DNA from 3 places in the Geobacillus sp. C56-T2 genome. Region 2 is predicted to be linked to each of the others. Evidence: predicted binding sites of a transcription regulator. Region 2 holds the regulator's gene; each other region holds the start of a gene.
The links. The regulator CtsR, encoded in region 2, represses protease genes until heat stress. The targets are predictions, from matches to a motif close to ATGGTCAATAAAGGTCAAACA.

Region 1: clpB (ATP-dependent chaperone ClpB) is a predicted target of CtsR. The motif match lies at 2,325-2,345, and genes of this name have one in related genera.
Region 3: clpP (ATP-dependent Clp endopeptidase proteolytic subunit ClpP) is a predicted target of CtsR. The motif match lies at 1,752-1,772, and genes of this name have one in related genera.

The regions. Positions count from the first base shown of each region.
Region 1 is NZ_VJWB01000001.1:783,651-788,801, reverse strand. Features, by position in the region: gene clpB (ATP-dependent chaperone ClpB) at 1-2,313, opposite strand, end outside; gene GC56T2_RS04050 (YjzC family protein) at 2,428-2,607, opposite strand; gene argF (ornithine carbamoyltransferase) at 2,799-3,737, opposite strand; gene GC56T2_RS04040 (carbamoyl-phosphate synthase (glutamine-hydrolyzing) large subunit) at 3,734-5,151, opposite strand, start outside.
Region 2 is NZ_VJWB01000001.1:94,034-99,184, forward strand. Features, by position in the region: rRNA gene GC56T2_RS00500 (23S ribosomal RNA) at 1-849, shown strand, start outside; rRNA gene rrf (5S ribosomal RNA) at 1,193-1,309, shown strand; gene GC56T2_RS00510 (CtsR family transcriptional regulator) at 1,549-2,010, shown strand; gene mcsA (protein-arginine kinase activator protein McsA) at 2,026-2,574, shown strand; gene mcsB (protein-arginine kinase McsB) at 2,579-3,670, shown strand; gene clpC (ATP-dependent protease ATP-binding subunit ClpC) at 3,667-5,151, shown strand, end outside.
Region 3 is NZ_VJWB01000001.1:3,029,269-3,034,419, reverse strand. Features, by position in the region: gene whiA (DNA-binding protein WhiA) at 1-716, shown strand, start outside; gene GC56T2_RS15140 (HPr family phosphocarrier protein) at 731-988, shown strand; gene clpP (ATP-dependent Clp endopeptidase proteolytic subunit ClpP) at 1,103-1,693, opposite strand; tRNA gene GC56T2_RS15130 (tRNA-Arg) at 2,041-2,112, shown strand; gene rpoN (RNA polymerase factor sigma-54) at 2,345-3,652, shown strand; gene GC56T2_RS15120 (glutaredoxin family protein) at 3,686-3,931, shown strand; gene GC56T2_RS15115 (sugar-binding transcriptional regulator) at 4,055-5,095, shown strand; gene gap (type I glyceraldehyde-3-phosphate dehydrogenase) at 5,116-5,151, shown strand, end outside.

The DNA of each region.
Region 1 (5,151 bases), 690 kb from region 2:
CATCGACAACGGCTTGAACAAGACGATATCGTCGATGCGGTTTAAAAACTCGGGGCGAAAATGGGCGCGCAATTGGCCAAGCACTTGGTTGCGCGTGCCCTCATCGATGCCGCCTTGGTTGTTTTCCAACAACAGCGGCGAGCCGATGTTCGATGTCATGATGACGACCGTGTTTTTAAAATCGACCGTCCGCCCGTGCGAATCGGTGAGCCGCCCGTCATCGAGCAACTGCAGCAAGATGTTGAACACGTCCGGATGCGCTTTTTCGATTTCATCAAACAACAGAACGGAATATGGCTTGCGCCGCACCGCCTCGGTCAGCTGGCCGCCTTCCTCATAGCCGACATAGCCGGGCGGCGCTCCGATCAAGCGGGAGACAGCGTGTTTTTCCATATACTCGGACATGTCCAAACGAATGAGTTGCTCCTCGCTGTCAAACAGTGCTTCGGCGAGCGCTTTGGCCAGTTCCGTTTTGCCGACGCCGGTCGGTCCAAGGAACAAAAACGAACCGATCGGGCGGTGCGGATCTTTCAAGCCGGCGCGCGCCCGCAAGATGGCATCGGCGACGAGCCCGACCGCCTCCTCTTGACCGATGACCCGCCTGTGCAGCCATTCATGAAGGCGAAGCAGCTTTTCCCGCTCCCCTTCGACAAGGCGGGTGAGCGGAATGCCCGTCCAGCGCGACACGATTTCAGCAATCTCTTCTTCCGTCACTTCTTCACGCAGCAATTTCCCTTCACTTTGCTCACTGATTTCTTGCTCAAGCTGTTTGAGTTGCTTTTCCAGCTGCGGAATGCGGCCATGGCGAAGCTCGGCCGCCTTGTTTAAATCATACTCGTTTTCCGCCTCTTCCAGTTCGCGTTTGGCCCGCTCGAGCGCTTCGCGCAGACGGCGGACGCGGTCAAGCGCTTCTTTTTCCTGCTGCCATTGCGCTTTCATGGCATTCGCTTTTTCACGCAAATGAGCGAGTTCTTTTTGCAATGCCGCAAGCCGCGCGCGGCTCGCTTCATCTGTTTCTTTGCTTAAGGCCGCCTCTTCAATCTCGAGCTGCATGACGCGACGCATCACTTCATCGAGTTCGGACGGCATCGAATCCATTTCCGTGCGGATCGTCGCGCACGCTTCATCGACCAAATCAATCGCTTTGTCAGGCAAAAAGCGGTCAGAAATGTAACGGTCGGACAACACCGCAGCCGCGACGAGCGCGCGATCGTGAATTTTCACGCCATGGTGCACTTCGTACCGCTCTTTCAACCCGCGCAAAATCGAAATCGTGTCTTCGACGCTCGGCTCTTGGACCAATACTTGTTGGAAGCGGCGCTCGAGCGCCGGGTCTTTTTCGATGTATTGCCGGTACTCATCAAGCGTCGTCGCTCCGATGCAGCGCAGCTCGCCGCGGGCGAGCATCGGCTTTAACATATTGCCGGCGTCCATCGCCCCCTCGGCCCGGCCGGCGCCGACGATCGTATGCAGCTCGTCAATAAATAAAATGATGCGGCCGTCGCTTTTTTTGATTTCATTGAGCACCGCTTTCAGCCGCTCTTCAAATTCACCGCGAAACTTCGCTCCAGCAACGAGCGCGCTCATATCAAGCGCGAAAATCGTTTTGTCTTTCAAGCCTTCCGGGACGTCTTTGCGCACGATGCGCTGGGCGAGCCCTTCCACAATGGCCGTTTTCCCGACGCCCGGCTCGCCGATCAACACCGGATTGTTTTTCGTTTTGCGCGACAAAATGCGGATGACACGGCGAATTTCACTGTCGCGGCCGATGACCGGGTCGATTTTCCCTGCTTTGGCTTCCGCCACTAAATCGCGTCCGTATTTGGTCAATGCCTCGTACGTCGCCTCTGGATTCGGACTTGTCACGCGTTGATTCCCCCTTACTTTTGTCAATGCGGCCAACAGCGCTTCACGAGTCACCCCAAACGGCGCCAGCTGCCGGGCGACCGGCTCGGCGCCGCGAGGCAACGCGAGCAGCACATGTTCAACCGATATGTACTCGTCTTGCATTCGTTTTGCTTCCGCTTCGGCTTCCTCAAGCAGCCGCGCCAACGCCGTTGCGATGTACAGCTGTCCTTCTGCCGCTCCATGCACTTCCGGTTTTTGCCGAAGCTGGTGGCGCAGCCAGTCAGCGGCCTTTTCCTTGTCAGCGCCCGAAAGCGCCAACAACCGCGGCGCCAGGCCGCCTTCTTGGTCAAAGAGCGCCAACAGCAAGTGCTCGACATCGAGCTGTTGATGATGCCGTTCTTTGGCGAGCGATTGCGCCGCCACGAACGCCTCTTGCAGTTTTTCCGTCAAACGGCTTGCATCCATGCCGTTCCCTCCATTTGACCTTTTTTGACCATAAATGATTATAGCGGATCCACCGCCCGGTAAGCAAACCAAAAGCCACTCCGCGCTGGGAATGGCTTTTTCGTTTCATCGGCCTTACGGCTTGCGCAAATAAGTCCAATGCCGGTTATGGTTCGACGTTTCCGGAAACGTGTCACCGGCTTTCAGTTTCAGCTTTTTTGGATGTTTCACATTGTCTCCCGTTTCGCCGATCTCAATGTAAATGCCGTTGTTCGGCGCTTTGTCTCCCGGTTTAAAATGGCGCGGTTGACCCATTTGTTTCATCCCCCTTGCTTCGATTGCATTTGTTAGCTTTCCCGGTTTCGCCGCTGTTCATAAGAAGGAAATTGATGGGGAAGCCGCACACGGAGCGCCAAGCCTTTGACAAGGAAAAAGGGTTCCCCTCCGGAAATCCTTTTTCCTTAGGAAGAGCGAAAAAGGAACTCCCGAAGCGGGAATTCCTTTTTCTATAGGATCGACACTAAAATCGCTTTTTGGGCATGAAGCCGGTTGCCGGCCTGCTCAAAGACGAACGAGTTCGGTCCGTCTATAACGCCGGCGGTCACTTCCTCGCCGCGGTGGGCCGGCAGGCAATGCAAAAAGAGGTAATCGGGTTTGGCCGCTTTGACGAGCTCTTCATTCACTTGGTACGGCTGAAACACGCGAAGCCGCTCGGCGCTTTCGCTCTCTTGGCCCATGCTCGTCCAGACATCGGTATAAATCGCATCAGCCCCCGCCACGGCCTCAAGCGGGTCGTGGGTCACCGTGACAGCGGCGCCCGTTTTTTCCCCTATTTGGCGCGCCGCCTCCACATAGGCGGCTTTCGGTTCATAGCCGGGCGGACAGGCGATGGCCACATCCATGCCCACTTTCGCCGCGGCTGCTAGGAGCGCGTTGGCGACGTTGTTGCCGTCGCCGACATAGGCGAGCTTGACGCCTTGGAACGTTTTTTTCACTTCATAAATCGTCAGCAAATCCGCCAGCGCTTGGCACGGATGGTCGTCATCGGTCAAGCCGTTGATGACCGGAACCGACGCGTATTCCGCCAATTCTTCGACCTTTTCGTGGGCAAACGTCCGGATCATCATGACATCGACGTATTGCGATAAGACGCGCGCCGTATCGGCGATCGTTTCGCCGCGGCCGAGCTGCAGGTCGTTGCCGTTCAAGTAGAGCGCTTGGCCGCCGAGCTGGATCATGCCGACTTCAAACGACACGCGCGTGCGCGTTGACGGCTTTTCAAAAATCATCGCCATCGTTTTGCCGACAAGCGGCGTATACGGAATCCCTGCTTTTTGTTTCGCCTTTAAGTCGGCGGCGAGCGCCAACAAATCGAAAATTTCGTCTGTGGAAAAATCAAGCAGCGTTAACACATCTCTTCCTTTCAGTGACATGACTGCATTCATAAAATCACCGCCTGTTCTGCCTGTTTTTTCTTTTCCAGCCAGCTGTGGATCGGCTGCACATCGAGCTGATCGACAGCGAGCGCCTGCAAGAAGAGCTTCAACGTCTCGGGCTCTGTGAAGACGAGCAATTGTCGGGACAACGCAGCCATTCGTTTCGGCGCCTCGCCTTCCTCTTTGCCCAAGTCGATCACTGCCAGCGCCGCATCGCGTTTCACCCACTCAGCAAACGGGAGCTCGGACACCATCACCAGCTGTTTCGCTTCGATTTCCGCCGCCAGCGCCTCATCGATGCCGCCGATGACGTACATTTCATTGGCGTTCGCTTTCTTTTGCAAGTAGGCGTAAAACGCCTTGTACGCCGCTTCTTCCTTCGTCGCGGCGATGCTGATGCCTTCACCGGTCGATTTCATTTCCGGCCCAACAGTCGGGTCAACGCCCGGCAGTTTGTACGTGGAAAATACCGGGTACTTCAACACAACGTACGGCATGACCGCCAATTTACGCATGTTTTCATCGACCATGTCGACAAGCGATTTCCCAAGCAATAATTTTGTCGCAATTTGCGCCAGCGGCACGCCGGTCGTTTTGCTGACGATCGGCACCGTCCGGCTCGCGCGCGGATTGACTTCAAGAACATACACATGGAAATCGGCAATGACATATTGAATGTTCATGATTCCTTTGAAGCCGAGTTTGTTGGCAATTCGGCTCGCATAGTCGATGATTTTCGCTTTTTCTTCGTCTGTGAGCGTCTGCGCCGGCAGCCAAGCGTAGCTGTCGCCGGAGTGGACGCCGGCTTTTTCGACATGTTCGATGATCGTCGGCAGCAACAGGTCCGTTCCGTCTGTCACGATGTCTGCCTCCGCCTCTTTCCCGTCCAAATACGCATCGATCAAAATCGGATACGTCAACTCACCTTGTTCGATCAACGCGGCAAGCTGGATCTCGTTCCGGACGATGAACATGCCGCGGCCGCCGATCACATACGACGGGCGGAGCAGCACCGGATAGCCGATCTCAGCCGCTTTGGCAGCGAGCTCTTCGGCGTTGTTCGCCATCAAGCCGGGGACGTGCGGAATGTCAAGCTCCTCAAGCAACTGGTAAAAACGGTCGCGATCTTCCAGCTGGTCAATGATCTCGTAGGTGACGCCAAGCAGCGGCACACCGGCTTCCTCGAGTCCTTTGACCAAATTGATCGCCGTCTGGCCGCCGAATTGAACAATGATATGCTTGATTTGTTCGGCTTCAATGACATCGAGGACGCTCTCTAAAGTCAAGGGCTCAAAGTACAGGCGGTCAGCGACGGCAAAATCGGTCGACACCGTTTCCGGATTGTTGTTGATCATCACCGTCTCATACCCTTCTTGTTGCAACGCGAACACACTGTGAACAGAGCTGTAATCAAACTCGATCC
Region 2 (5,151 bases):
GGACGGAAAGACCCCGTGGAGCTTTACTGCAGCCTGATATGGAATTTTGGTATCGCTTGTACAGGATAGGTGGGAGCCTAAGAAGCCGGAGCGCCAGTTTCGGTGGAGGCGCCGGTGGGATACCACCCTGGCGGTATTGAAATTCTAACCCGCACCCCTTAGCGGGGTGGGAGACAGTGTCAGGTGGGCAGTTTGACTGGGGCGGTCGCCTCCCAAAAGGTAACGGAGGCGCCCAAAGGTTCCCTCAGAATGGTTGGAAATCATTCGGAGAGTGCAAAGGCACAAGGGAGCTTGACTGCGAGACGGACAGGTCGAGCAGGGACGAAAGTCGGGCTTAGTGATCCGGTGGTTCCGCATGGAAGGGCCATCGCTCAACGGATAAAAGCTACCCCGGGGATAACAGGCTGATCTCCCCCAAGAGTCCACATCGACGGGGAGGTTTGGCACCTCGATGTCGGCTCATCGCATCCTGGGGCTGTAGTCGGTCCCAAGGGTTGGGCTGTTCGCCCATTAAAGCGGTACGCGAGCTGGGTTCAGAACGTCGTGAGACAGTTCGGTCCCTATCCGTCGCGGGCGTAGGAAATTTGCGAGGAGCTGTCCTTAGTACGAGAGGACCGGGATGGACGCACCGCTGGTGTACCAGTTGTCCCGCCAGGGGCACCGCTGGGTAGCTATGTGCGGACGGGATAAGCGCTGAAAGCATCTAAGCGTGAAGCCCCCCTCAAGATGAGATTTCCCATCGCGTTAGGCGAGTAAGATCCCTCGAAGATGACGAGGTTGATAGGTCCGAGGTGGAAGCGTGGCGACACGTGAAGCTGACGGATACTAATCGATCGAGGGCTTAACCTAGAAAAGCGCAGGCGAGCGGTTCGCCGCGACGGGCAAATGTTCTTCGCCCGCAGGGGTGCTTGCACCCCGAAGGAGAAGGTGATTTGACCCCGAGCGGCGGCGAGCCGGAGCTAGACAGTGCGAAAAGCGGAGGCCGCCCGCTTATCGGCGAAACGCGCTGGAGGGCCTGCGAGGAGGCTATGCCACCACAGCAGGACCGAAGCGTCGCGAGCCGATGGCGGCCGGAGCTAGACAGTACGACACGCGGCTTCTTCCGACGGTTATCTAGTTTTGAAGGAATGAGTTCCTTCTTGACAGGAATTAATTTTCTGGTATAATGATTGATGAAAAACGGAATCGCTTGCCTAGTGGTGATAGCGGAGGGGAAACACCCGTTCCCATCCCGAACACGGAAGTTAAGCCCTCCAGCGCCGATGGTAGTTGGGGCCAGCGCCCCTGCAAGAGTAGGTCGCTGCTAGGCAGTAGATCTTTTAGCACGCCTTTTCTTTTCGGAGAAAAGGCGTGCTTTTTGTTTATCTGTTTTTTTTGACGTTTTGCCATTGGAAAAAGAGGATATTCTATAGATGCCCGCTGTTTTTCAGTAACGCTTGCATTTTTTCGCCATACATTATATAGTAAAAGTAAGGTCAAATATAGTCAAAGTCAACGGATGGATTTGATCGTCTGAGCAGTTCGGTTGTAAGGAAGGTGGGAGGTAGAGTGCCAAACATTTCCGACATTATTGAGCAATATTTAAAGCAAGTTCTCAATATGAGTGATCAAGATATTGTAGAAATTAAGCGAAGTGAAATCGCTAGTAAGTTTCAATGCGTTCCGTCACAAATCAATTATGTCATCAACACAAGGTTTACCTTGGAAAGAGGATATATTGTTGAAAGCAAACGCGGCGGCGGCGGGTATATTCGGATTATGAAGGTAAAGACAAAAAGTGAGGCGCAGCTCATTGATCAGCTGCTTGAGCTCATTGGTTCTCGCATCAGCCAGTCGAATGCTGAGAATATGGTGAAACGTCTCGTTGATGAAAACGTGATTTCGGAGCGCGAGGCAAAAATGATGTTAAGTGTCATGGATCGCTCCGTTTTATACATTGACCTGCCTGAACGGGATGAACTGCGAGCGCGCATGCTGAAGGCGATGTTGACGTCGCTGAAATATAAATAGGGGGAGGGGAAGTCTTTGGTTTGCCAAGAATGCAAGCAACGGCCGGCTACGATGCATTTTACGAAAATCGTCAACGGAGAAAAAACGGAGTTTCATCTTTGCGAGCAATGCGCTAGGGAGCACGGCCATATGTTTATGTTATATGGCCATGACGATTTTCCACTCAACAACTTGTTGGCGGGTTTACTCAACTTCGAGGCCCCGGTGAAGGAGATGACGGCGAACGCGTTTCCAAACCCGGATTTGCTGCAGTGCCAGACATGCCAGATGACCTATCATCAGTTTACACAAATTGGGCGATTCGGCTGTGCGGATTGTTATCGAACATTTGCCCGTTACTTGCCGCCGATCTTGAAAAGGCTTCATAGCGGCAATACGGCCCATTCAGGGAAAATTCCGAAGCGAAAAGGGGGCGTGCTTCATTTGCGCAAGCAGCTTGCCGCTCTGAAACAAAAGCTTCAGGAATTGATCGCCCGCGAGGAATTTGAGCGAGCGGCAGAGGTGCGTGACCAAATCCGCTCGTTGGAAAATGAACTTCGCCAGCGCGGAGAGGGGGATATGTAACGGCATGTCGTTTGAGAAATTTTTCAATACTGCGGTCAGTTCGTGGATGAGTCAAGAGGGACCGGATTCGGATATCGTCTTAAGCAGCCGCATCCGGCTGGCGCGCAATATCGTTGATTTTCGTTTTCCGACGCTGTTCAGCAGCGAGGAGGCAAGACAAATCGTCTCGCTGTTCGAGCGGGCGTTTGCGCACCGCTCTTATAGGGAGGCGGGGCGTTTCGAGCTGTTGAAAATGTCGGAGCTTCAGCCAATTGAAAAGAGGGTTTTGGTGGAAAAACATTTGATCAGTCCCCATTTGGCGGAAGATTCGCCGTTTGGCGCCTGCCTGCTCTCGGAGAACGAAGAAATCAGCATCATGATTAACGAAGAGGATCATATTCGCATCCAATGCCTGTTCCCCGGTCTGCAGCTTGCTGAGGCGCTGGAAGCGGCGAGCGAATTGGACGATTGGATTGAAGGACATGTCAACTACGCCTTCGATGAACGGCTTGGCTATTTGACAAGCTGTCCCACCAATGTGGGGACGGGGTTGCGGGCTTCGGTAATGATGCATCTTCCGGCGCTTGTCTTGACGCAGCAAATGAGCCGCATTGTTCCGGCGATCAATCAACTCGGTCTTGTCGTTCGCGGGACATACGGCGAAGGGAGCGAGGCGTTGGGGAACATTTTCCAAATTTCCAACCAGATCACACTCGGCAAATCGGAGGAAGATATTGTCGCTGATTTGCATACGATCGTCCAGCAGCTGATCGCCCAAGAACGAGCGGCGCGCCAGGCATTAGTCAAAACTTTGGGCATACAATTAGAAGATAAAGTGTTCCGTTCATACGGCATATTGGCCAACTGCCGCGTCATCGAATCAAAAGAGGCGGCGCAATGTTTGTCCGATGTGCGTCTTGGCATTGATTTAGGATATATCCAAAACATCTCGCGCAACATTTTAAATGAGCTGATGATTTTGACGCAGCCAGGATTTTTGCAACAGTACGCCGGTGGGGCGCTCCGCCCGGAAGAACGTGACGTCCGTCGTGCAGCGCTGATTCGAGAACGTCTAAAAATGGAAGAAAGAAGAAAGATGGAGGGTGATGAACGATGATGTTTGGCAGATTTACGGAACGGGCACAAAAGGTGCTGGCGCTGGCGCAAGAAGAAGCCATTCGCCTTGGCCATAACAATATCGGGACCGAACATATTTTGCTCGGATTGATTCGTGAAGGGGAAGGAATTGCAGCCAAAGCGCTCATGGCGCTCGGACTAGGCCCTGAAAAAATTCAAAAAGAAGTCGAATCGCTCATCGGCCGTGGCAATGAAGCGTCGCACACGATTCATTATACGCCGCGGGCGAAAAAAGTCATTGAGCTGTCGATGGATGAAGCGCGGAAGCTTGGCCATTCCTATGTCGGCACGGAACATATTTTGCTCGGGCTCATCCGTGAAGGGGAAGGGGTAGCGGCCCGTGTGCTGAACAACTTGGGCGTCAGCTTGAACAAAGCGCGCCAACAAGTGCTGCAGCTGCTCGGCAGCAACGAATCGATCTCAGGCCATGGAGGCGGAGGGGCCTCACATGTGAGCACGCCAACGCTTGACAGCCTCGCTCGCGACCTGACGGCGATCGCTCGCGAAGGTCGCCTTGATCCGGTTATTGGCCGGAGCAAAGAGATTCAGCGCGTCATTGAAGTATTAAGCAGACGGACGAAAAACAACCCGGTGCTGATCGGGGAGCCGGGTGTCGGGAAAACCGCGATCGCTGAAGGGCTGGCGCAGCAAATCGTCAATAACGAGGTGCCGGAAACGCTGCGCGACAAACGGGTGATGACGCTCGATATGGGAACGGTTGTCGCCGGAACGAAATACCGTGGCGAGTTCGAAGACCGTTTGAAAAAGGTGATGGATGAAATCCGGCAGGCGGGCAACATCATTCTGTTCATCGATGAACTGCATACGCTGATCGGCGCCGGCGGGGCGGAAGGAGCCATCGACGCGTCGAATATTTTAAAACCGGCGTTGGCGCGCGGAGAATTGCAATGCATCGGAGCGACGACGCTTGATGAATATCGGAAGTACATCGAGAAAGATGCTGCCCTTGAACGTCGTTTCCAGCCGATTTATGTCGATGAACCGACTGTTGAAGAATCGATCCAAATTTTAAAAGGGCTGCGCGACCGCTATGAGGCGCACCATCGTGTTTCCATTTCCGATGAAGCGATTGAGCAAGCGGTGAAGCTGTCTGATCGTTACATTACCGACCGTTTCCTGCCCGATAAGGCGATTGACTTGATCGACGAAGCTTGCTCGAAAGTGCGCCTCCGTTCGTTTACAGCGCCGCCGAAGCTGAAAGAGCTCGAGCAAAAGCTCGAGGAAGTGCGGAAGGAAAAAGATGCAGCCGTGCAAAGCCAAGAGTTTGAAAAGGCGGCTTCGCTGCGCGATATGGAACAACGGCTGCGCGAAGAGTTGGAAGAGACGAAACGGGCGTGGAAGGAAAAACAAGGGCAAGAAAACTCCGAAGTCACTGTGGAGGATATCGCTGCGGTTGTGTCAAGCTGGACCGGCATCCCGGTATCGAAACTGGCCGAAACG
Region 3 (5,151 bases), 2.9 Mb from region 2:
ACGTGTATATCGTCCGCATCACTGACGGTGCAGCCTCTTTGCTTCGCGAGCTCCACATCATCGACAGCGGCTTTTCGCTCATCCGTGATATTTCCCCAGAGCTCGTCAAGAAGAAATGCTGCAAACGTTCCTATTTGCGCGGAGCGTTTTTGGCCGGCGGTTCAGTGAACAATCCCGAGACGTCGTCGTATCATTTGGAGATTTTTTCCTTATACGAAGAGCATAATCACTCTCTATGTGAATTAATGAACAGATACTTTTTCTTAAACGCCAAAACGTTGGAACGAAAAAAGGGGTTTATTACGTATTTAAAAGAGGCGGAGAAAATTGCCGAGTTTCTCAACATCATCGGCGCCCATCAGGCGCTGCTCCGCTTTGAAGACATCCGCATCGTCCGCGACATGCGCAACTCGGTCAACCGGCTCGTCAACTGCGAAACGGCCAACTTAAACAAAACGATCGGCGCTGCGCTCCGGCAAGTTGAAAACATCCGGTACATCGATGAGACGATCGGGCTCGATTCACTGCCGGAAAAGCTGCGGGAAATCGCCAAACTGCGCATCGAACATCAAGACGTGACCTTGAAGGAGCTTGGCGAGATGGTGACGGGCGGAAAAATCAGCAAATCCGGCATCAACCACCGGCTGCGCAAAATCGATGAAATCGCGGAGCGGCTGCGGGCGGGGAAGCCGATCGATTTCCATAAATCGCTGTGAAGGGGAGATGGAGAATGGTCGAGAAACAAGTCGAAGTGAAATTAAAAACCGGGCTGCAGGCGCGCCCGGCAGCGCTGTTCGTCCAAGAAGCGAACCGTTTTTCCGCCGACGTGTTTTTAGAGAAGGACGGAAAACGGGTCAACGCGAAAAGCATCATGGGGCTGATGAGCCTAGCGGTCGGCCATGGCGCGGTCATTACGCTCATTGCCGACGGCCCGGATGAGCAAGAGGCGGTCGAAAAATTGGCGGCTTATGTGCAAAAAGAGAAGTAAAAGAGGCGCCGCGCTCCGGCTCGTTGGCCGGCCTCGCCCGATCAAGGGAAGCGCTGACAAGACGAAAGGGTGTCCCAACACATTGCGGGACACCCTTTTGATGCGGAACCGGCATTATTTTTCATCAGCGCGCGTCAACACGCGGTCGATAATGCCGTATTCCTGCGCTTTTTGCGCCGTCATGAAGTTGTCGCGGTCGGTATCGCGCTCGATTACTTCGAGCGGCTGGCCGGTGTTTTCCGATAAGATGCGGTTCAATTTGTCGCGCAGGAACAAAATGCGCTTCGCCGCGATCTCGATTTCCGTCGCCTGCCCTTGAGCGCCGCCGAGCGGCTGGTGAATCATGACTTCGCTGTTCGGCAGAGCGAATCGTTTCCCTTTTGCGCCAGCGGCCAGCAAAAACGCCCCCATGGAAGCGGCCATGCCGATGCAAATCGTCGACACATCCGGCTTGATGAACTGCATCGTGTCGTAAATGGCTAAGCCGGCTGTGATCGAGCCGCCCGGGCTATTGATGTACAAGGAAATGTCTTTGTCCGGGTCTTCCGCCGCCAAAAACAACAGCTGCGAGACGATCGAGTTGGCCACTTGATCGTCGATCGGGCTGCCGAGGAAAATAATGCGGTCTTTCAACAGCCGCGAGTAAATGTCATACGCCCGCTCCCCGCGGTTGGTCTGCTCAATAACGGTAGGGATTAAATACATGCCAAACGCCTCCTTTTCCTAGTCAACCAATCGATATGTACGTTTTCATCATACATGAATGGTCAATGAAGGTCAAACAAAACGCCTTCTCCTTCACCATACATATTCGCGAACAGCGGTCGTCATCCCTCTTTTCATCATAACCGCTTTTTTCTTTTTTTAATCGCCGCATGTGCCATGCGCGATGGCGCGCCTTCGTGCCAGAGGATCGAGCCGCGCAACAAACAAGGGGCTAGCACGCGTTTCCAATGATTCCTTTTTGTTTATTTCATTTTTCCTCTTGCATTTTTTACGAATCATGCTATAATGGAACATGCAACGGAACGGAAAAACAAATTCGACAACATGCCCTCGTAGTGTAGTGGATAGCACGAGAGATTCCGGTTCTCTTAGCGTGGGTTCGAATCCTGCCGAGGGCGTTCCAATTATCCGACAAGTTCGGATTGAGATTCCCAAATCCCTTGATACGACCGCGTTTGCGGTCGTTTTTCATTTTTTGGGAATCCCGAAAAAAACGATAGAATCCGAAGGCAAGTACAACTTTTGATGAGAGTTTTTTTCAACGTGTGTACTGCGCGGAAGGACCGTCAAAAATTTCTCCTACCTCCTCCCCTTCCCGTCGTGTACAATAAAAGAAAAGGGGGCGTGACGATGAGGGCGGAGTTAAGGCAGGAGCAGCGGCTGCAGTTGGCGCTGACAAAGGAACTTGTGCAGGCGATTGAACTGCTTCAGTATTCCGCGGTGGATTTGGAAGCGTTTTTATATGAGCGGTCGCTGGAAAACCCGTTTTTGGAAATTCGCCGCAGCCGGGGGCGGCAGCGGGCCCATCGGACGGAACGGGACCAAAAGCAGTGGCTGGAGAACATCGGGGCCCGGCAGGAGACGCTCGTCGGCCATTTGCTTTCACAGCTGCCTTCGCTCAAGCTGGCCGATCGGGATGAGCGCATCGTTCGTTGTCTCATCGCTTCGCTTGATGAGGACGGCTATTTGCGTGTCCCGCTCGTTGAGCTGGCGGCGCAATTTTCTGCGTCAGAACAAGAGATGGAGCGGGGACTGCGCCTCGTTCAGTCGCTCGACCCACCGGGAGTCGGGGCGCGTGATTTGGCCGAGTGCCTTCGTTTGCAGCTCGAACGCCTTCCGGAGCGCGACGAGCTGGCGGAAACGATCGTCCGCTACCATTTTGTCCCCTTTGCGGAAAAGTCGTGGAAAATGCTGGCCAAGCAGCTTGGCGTCGGTCTTGGCGAACTGCAGCGCGTCTTTGAGCTCATTCGCTCGCTCGAGCCGCGGCCGGGCATTCACTATTCGAGCGACAAACCGCCTTTGGTGGTGCCGGATGTGATCGTCGCCAAGGGGGCGGATGGTGACTGGGTGGTCGCCTACAATGATGACGTCCATCCGGAGCTCGGGTGGAACCGGGAGTACGAGCAGCGCATTGCCGCCTCCGGCGACCGGCAGGCCGAACAGTTTATCAAAGAAAAATACCGGCAGTTTGCGTGGCTCGCGAAAAGTCTGGAACAGCGCAAGCAGACGCTGCTTCAGCTGATGGCGGTCATCGTGGAACGGCAGCGCCCGTGCTTGGAATTTGGGCTGTCCGCGCTCAAACCGATGACAATGCGCGAGGTGGCCGAGGAGCTGGGGGTGCATGAATCGACGGTGAGCCGCGCGGTACGCCATAAATATGCGCAAACGCCGTTCGGCACGATCGAGCTGCGCCGCTTTTTTTCGAGCGCGGCTACCGCCGAGGCGACAGATGAGGCCGCTTCGTCGACCCAAGTGAAAGCGATCATCCAAGAGCTGATTGCCGCCGAAGACCCGCAAGCGCCGCTTTCCGACCAGCAGCTCGCCGATTTGCTTCATGGCCGGCACGGCATCGCCATCTCGCGGCGAACGGTGGCGAAGTACCGCGAGCAGCTGCGCATTCCATCCTCGGCGAAGCGGAAACAATACACGAACTTGTAAATCATGCATAAGATGGAAGAAGGGAAGAAGCTCATGCACATTCGTTTGTATACGAAAACCAACTGCCCGCTTTGTGAAAAAGCCAAAGCGGTGTTGATGGAGCTGCAGGCGGACATGGCCTTTACAATCGAAGAAGTCGATATTTATCAAGATGATGCGCTGCTTGAAAAATACCAGCTGATGATTCCCGTCGTGGAACTCAGCGGCGAGACAATCGCCTATGGAATGATTGAAAAAGAAACGGTGAGAAAGCGGTTGCGGGCGGCGCAAAACAGTTGAACGCCCCGCCGCCTCCTGTTATAATGGACATGGCGCGGGAGGAATTTTTTATGAAGTGGTGGGACATAATATGTCACACCGGGACATATAACGTCCCTGTGTCAAACCAAGGAGAACGAGCCGATGCGATCGTTATTAGAGGCGCAAAAAAAGTTATTGCCTGATTTGCTTGAAATTATGCAAAAACGGTACGAGATTCTGCATTCGATTTCCCTTATGGCGCCGATCGGGCGGCGGGCGCTGGCCGCGAGCCTCGGCATGAGCGAGCGGGTGCTCCGGTCGGAAACGGAGTTTTTGAAAGGGCAAAACTTGCTTTCGGCCGATGTGTCTGGGATGCGGTTGACGGAGGAAGGCCGCGAGCTCCTGCAAACGCTCAATGATTTTATGCGGGAAGCGCTCGGGCTCAAAGAGCTGGAGATGGCGCTGCAGCAGCGGCTGAATATTGCCCGTGTCGTCGTGGTGGCGGGGGATAGCGATCGGTCCCCTTGGGTAAAAAAAGAAATGGGAAGAGCGTGCGTCGCCTGCATGAAAGAACAGCTCCGGCCCGGAGATATTGTCGCCGTGGCTGGCGGAACGACGATGGCGGCGGTCGCGGAGATGATGACGCCGGATGCGAAGCTGCATGACGTGCTGTTCGTGCCGGCGCGCGGCGGGCTTGGCGAAGACGTGGAGAATCAAGCCAACACCATTTGCGCCAAAATGGCGGAAAAAGCCACTGGCCGTTACCGCCTTCTTCATGTCCCTGACCAGCTGAGCGATGAAGCGTACGCCTCGCTCATCGAAGAGCCGGCAGTGAAAGAAGTGTTGGAGCTCATCCAATCGTGCCGCATGGTCGTCCACGGCATCGGTGAAGCGATGACGATGGCCAAGCGGCGGAACACACCTCCTGCCGAGATGGAAACCATTATCGCCCGCCGTGCGGTCGCCGAAGCGTTTGGTTATTATTTCAACGAACGCGGCGACGTCGTGCATAAAGTGAAAACGGTCGGCATTCAACTGGAACATCTCCCGCATGTCGAGCATGTCATTGCCGTCGCCGGAGGGGCGTCGAAAGCCAAAGCCATTCGCGCCTACATGAAACAGGCCCCGCGTTCGCTCTTGGTGACGGACGAAGGAGCCGCAAAAGCGTTAGTAGGGGAGATTTCTCCCTTGCCGATATTTTAAATCTCAAGGAGGAGAACGACATGGCAGTAAAAGTTGGGATTAACGGATTTGGCCGC